Regions from separate parts of the Paenibacillus sp. FSL M8-0212 genome, predicted to be linked through region 1. Evidence: riboswitches for the same ligand, from Rfam matches in the RefSeq annotation. Region 1 holds a riboswitch; the other holds the start of a gene.
What was found. A riboswitch is a leader RNA that binds a small molecule or an ion and turns the genes downstream of it on or off. The one in region 1 is predicted to bind ZMP and ZTP.

Region 1 (2,401 bases):
CAAAAAAACGACCGACATGAATGTCGATCGCTTACAATCGTTGGGGTTTTGTGTTGTAACTTACTTCGCCCGTTCCAAGACTGCAAAGTAATTCCCTTCATTATCAGCAAAGTTGAAGACACGCCCGGTGGGCATCTCAACAATCTCTCCAACCGTTACATGTTTACCAGACAAGTCGGCATATAACTGATCCAGGTTTTCGGTGAAGAACATTAACGAAGGTGTGCCCAGATTTACACCCGCCGACATCCGCTCCACAAACTCCTTGTCATGAAGAATAATGCTTGTCTGCGAATTTGGGGTAGGCGCAATCTCAATCCATCTCATACCCTCGTCAAGGTTTACTTCATCCACAATGTGGAATCCTGCAACTTCCGTCCAAAATGCCAGTGATTCATCCTGATTGTTGACATACAACATAACCTGTCCGACTTTGCTAAACATGGATCAATCACTCCTCTGATCATCTAATCTCTTAACATCCTGCTTATCATTCCTCAAATTCCAATAGAGTATAACATGCGGGACAGCTTTTTTATCATCTTTCTTTGCAAGTACATGCAACTTAAACTGAAGTACACTTTTATGCTTCCACTACAATTAGTTTTTTGAAGTCCCCTTATAAGGTTTTAACAAGTGAAAGTCTATGAAACCCCGAGGTATAATAATTCATATCGATACTTTCCTTTTGAAAATTCATTCGTTCATAAAATACAAGCGCTGCTTCATTTTCTTTATGATCAAGTGTGTAAAGCATGACATCACTACATCCAAATTCAGCTATTTTTAAACATATTTTTGTAATCAGTGTACGTGCTACTCCCTGTCGAAGGTGTGATTTGCTTGTAACAACGCCAACGATTTCATACCGGTTAACAGTAGGCTGAAAGATATAACCAGCATGACCTATGACAACATCTGCTTCGTCAACCATGACATAATAAGCACTGATACGTTCATCCGTCATTTTTAAAAACGAATCCCAGCGCGCAGGATACTGATCGCGTATAAACGAAGGAAATTGAAATTCATGATCCGTCATCATTTTCAGCACGGCTGGCTGATCAATCGCTTGAAAAAGGCGAATAGTCATCTTTTTATCCCCTACCTCTTAGTGTACATGTAGACATCTTTTAAGTTACCAGCTTCATAATATGGATACTCTAGTTTTTGCTGAACTTGAAGGACGATCTCCGTAGACGTTAACATTTCGACCAAGTATAGACCCAGGTCAATGGAAGCCGTAACCCCCGCGCCAGTTACTGTATTACTATCACGCACTACACGCGCTGAAATTACTTCTGCACAATAAGGAGTCAATAAATCATAAGCAGATGAGTTGGTAGTAGCCTTTTTCCATTCAGGAAACCTGCTGCCGCCACCTGTCCTTTCATTCCCTGAATAATAAATAAAGTGTTTGATCAAAAGATCAAACACTTTGCCCAGGCGTACGGCATATAATATATGTGCTTCCTCGTGGTTCACTCCACGTTTACGCCAGTCACACATAACAGATATTTAACAACTAGTATACATGACATCTTTTCATCATTGTATATATTATGAAATTAATGCGTGGCTTTTAACTTCTTCGTAAGATAAAGTACAACATCGTCGTCCATAATTGTTTCTTCACCCGGCTGAATGTAATGATCATGCTTGTGTACACCGTGACCGTCTGGTATGTACCCGCGATGGGCATATAGAACTTGCGCTTTGCCATAATCAGAAAATACGCCTACACCAATGCCTGCTACATCCGTTCGTTCCAGAATAACTTCCTCTGCTCGGTCCATCAACCGTGAACCAATACCTTGGCGCTGGAACTTCATCAGCACATTAAAATCGTTAATTTCGGGAATGCCTTGTTCCCTGAAAGACGGGTAGCTGGAATACCACAATACATTCACGTATCCGGCAAATTCTCCATTTAACTCGGCTACCAAGGTTACGCGCTCCCCATTCTGTTGTTCAGCCAAGTAACGAAGATACTGCTCAGCGAATCTCCCCCAACCCTGCTCCTGAAACGCCTTTGATATAATTACAGGATCGCTCTCATTTAATAGTCTGATATGTACACTCAATGATGAATCCTCCTTAAAAAGATATTTCTTCTTGCTATATTCCCAGTCTATCCCGAAGCGATGTGATGTGAGCAACATGGTGTTTGCCATGCCAAGCATACATGCCCAGATTATAATCCAGTCTTGTCGTTTCTTCCGATGAGGGATGATAAAATTGTTTGGCATAATCTGCATCTGTCAACGCGTTTAACAGAAACACCCAACGACGATGGAGCGCATCCAGAATCTGAAGCGAGAATTCAACATCCAGGTCTCTTGAATCACTCAATTCAGCCCAGCGCTCTTCATAATAAGGCCGAATCGTTGGTGTATCCTCT
Region 2 (2,401 bases), 2.5 Mb from region 1:
AGCTCCCTGCTCGGTGACATTACAACATATGCGGCAGGTGGATTACTTGTTTTGCTGGGTGCTCATATGATTCTGAATGCATTCCGTGAAGGCGATACTAAGCTGGTGGACCACCGTTCCCTGCTCGGCGTTGTTTTGTTCTCCCTCAGTGTAAGTGTGGATTCGTTCTCCGTTGGCGTTTCCTTAGGGATGTTTAGCAGTGATCTGATCTTAACCGTACTTGCTTTCGGCTTTTGTGGCGGGGTGATGTCGGTTATGGGTCTGCTATTAGGCCGTCGGGTGAGTCAGAATCTCGGGGATTACGGCGAAGCTATTGGTGGCGCAATCTTGCTTGCGTTTGGACTTTTGTTTATATTTTAGAATAAAACTTGAGATATCATATCATTCGCATCATATGTAAAATGGGGAGGCTAACACAATGAAACATATTTTATTCGTATGTACAGGAAATACGTGCCGCAGCCCCATGGCAGAGGGGCTTTTGCGAAAACTGGCATCGGAGCGTGGCATTCAGGTAGAAGTTCGTTCCGCAGGTGTGGCAGCAACGTCGGGTATGCCGATCTCTCGTCATGCTGAAGCGGTTTTGAGAGATCATAACGTTGAAGGTCCACCTCATTCCACACAACTTAGCTCTAACCTGGTAGGTTGGGCCGATCTGGTTCTAACATTAACACGGAGTCACAAGCAGCATGTCATGCAGGTTTTTCCCGATTCAGTCCACAAAACCTATACATTGAAAGAATATGTGGAGGATGATGAACAGGTATTAAGTGATGTCCAGGAGTTGGACAGCCTGTTTGCAACGCTGGAGATGAAACGTGCCCTTGGGCAAGAGATCCTGGCATCGGAGCGGGAGCGAGCCATTGAGATTAGACAACGAATTCCAAGTTTCGACATCTCTGATCCGTTTGGGGGAAGTCGTGATGATTACAATATAGCTGCAGCTGAGATTCGGACGGCATTGGACCGGCTTTTGGATAAGCTGAGATAATTCTGATCCTGCGAGGCAGGTTATAGAAATAGGACACGTGATGTAAATTAACCGTTGATTTTAGCCGCGGGTTGTTTTATGATGAAGGGGAAAACAGGGATCCGGTGTAACTGGCGACGAAGTGGGCATAACCACGATGGAGCACCGGAACAAACGGCCGGTCGCCTGGGCAAAAGAGCAATTCTGCGTTACCCGCAGACTGCTCTTTTTTTCGTCTTTCATCTGATTATTCGCTATAATAGTACCTGAGATGCCGTGCAAGAATACGAAGGACAACCAAGAGACAGCGGGCATGATTTTATCGGGAGGCGATGATAGGATGACTATAGAGTTAGATTCGGAACAACCCGGATTGCAGGAACAGACCGCGTCTATTCTGCATGAACTGGCGCTTGCTGGACAGCTTGGGCCTGGACAGATCGTTGTGATCGGTACAAGTACAAGTGAAGTCGCAGGCGCTCGGATTGGTACGAGTGGTGCCATTGAAGTGGCACAGCAGCTTCTTGCGGGTATACGCGAGGTGCAGGAGGAATTCGGTTTTGACACGGTATTCCAATGTTGTGAGCATCTGAACCGTGCGCTGGTAATGGAGCGTTCTGTGCTTACTCGTCTTGGATTGACCGAGGTTGGTGCAGTACCCGTGCCCAAGGCCGGAGGTTCAATGGCATCCGCAGCATATCGTTCGCTGACCGATCCATGCCTGGCTGAACATGTGCAGGCCCATGCGGGACTGGACATTGGGGAGACGATGATTGGGATGCATCTCCGGCATGTAGCCGTACCCTATCGTACAGCGCTCCGCTATGTTGGAGATGCACGTGTGACCACAGCGTTGACTCGTCCGAAGTTGATTGGCGGCGAACGCGCGGTGTATCGTATGGAAGAACAACCAGATTCAACATTTTGTGACTAACATATAAAGCGAGACTAATTGGGTTACACTCCTGACTTTGATTGCATCACCATCTTCCGATCGCTGTTATCCCCAGATTTTTTATTCCCTATTTAAAGGGGAAATCCGGTGATAGCCTATGCTTCCGGAGTAGCTTTCTAAAGAAAGCTTTTTGACGACTACTTCGTTTCTTCAGATTGGTGTTGCACTCGCCGTTTTCGTGTAAACATTAGTTTCACTTTATAAATTCACTTATAAACTGGGAGGAATTTAATCATGGAACAATTGCGCAAGAATGACCCGGCAGTACTGGAAGCGATGAATCTTGAACTGAAACGTCAACAGAACAACATCGAACTGATTGCATCCGAGAACATCGTAAGTGAAGCAGTAATTGAAGCAATGGGATCTGTTCTGACCAACAAGTACGCTGAAGGATATCCAGGCAAACGTTACTATGGCGGTTGTGAGCATGTGGACATCGTTGAAGACATCGCGCGTGATCGTGCAAAAGAATT

Region 2: linked by a shared signal. The riboswitch ahead of MKX68_RS13940 (TIGR01440 family protein) and the one ahead of MKX68_RS02665 (GNAT family N-acetyltransferase) in region 1 are both predicted to bind ZMP and ZTP.

What each region holds. Positions count from the first base shown of each region.
Region 1 covers NZ_JBBORP010000001.1:605,383-607,783, forward strand. The annotation lists gene MKX68_RS02660 (VOC family protein) at 61-444, opposite strand; gene MKX68_RS02665 (GNAT family N-acetyltransferase) at 620-1,093, opposite strand; ZMP/ZTP riboswitch at 1,434-1,515, opposite strand; gene MKX68_RS02670 (GNAT family N-acetyltransferase) at 1,569-2,084, opposite strand; gene MKX68_RS02675 (YfiT family bacillithiol transferase) at 2,119-2,401, opposite strand, start outside.
Region 2 covers NZ_JBBORP010000001.1:3,146,710-3,149,110, forward strand. The annotation lists gene MKX68_RS13930 (manganese efflux pump MntP) at 1-360, shown strand, start outside; gene MKX68_RS13935 (low molecular weight protein arginine phosphatase) at 419-991, shown strand; ZMP/ZTP riboswitch at 1,088-1,169, shown strand; gene MKX68_RS13940 (TIGR01440 family protein) at 1,311-1,904, shown strand; gene glyA (serine hydroxymethyltransferase) at 2,160-2,401, shown strand, end outside.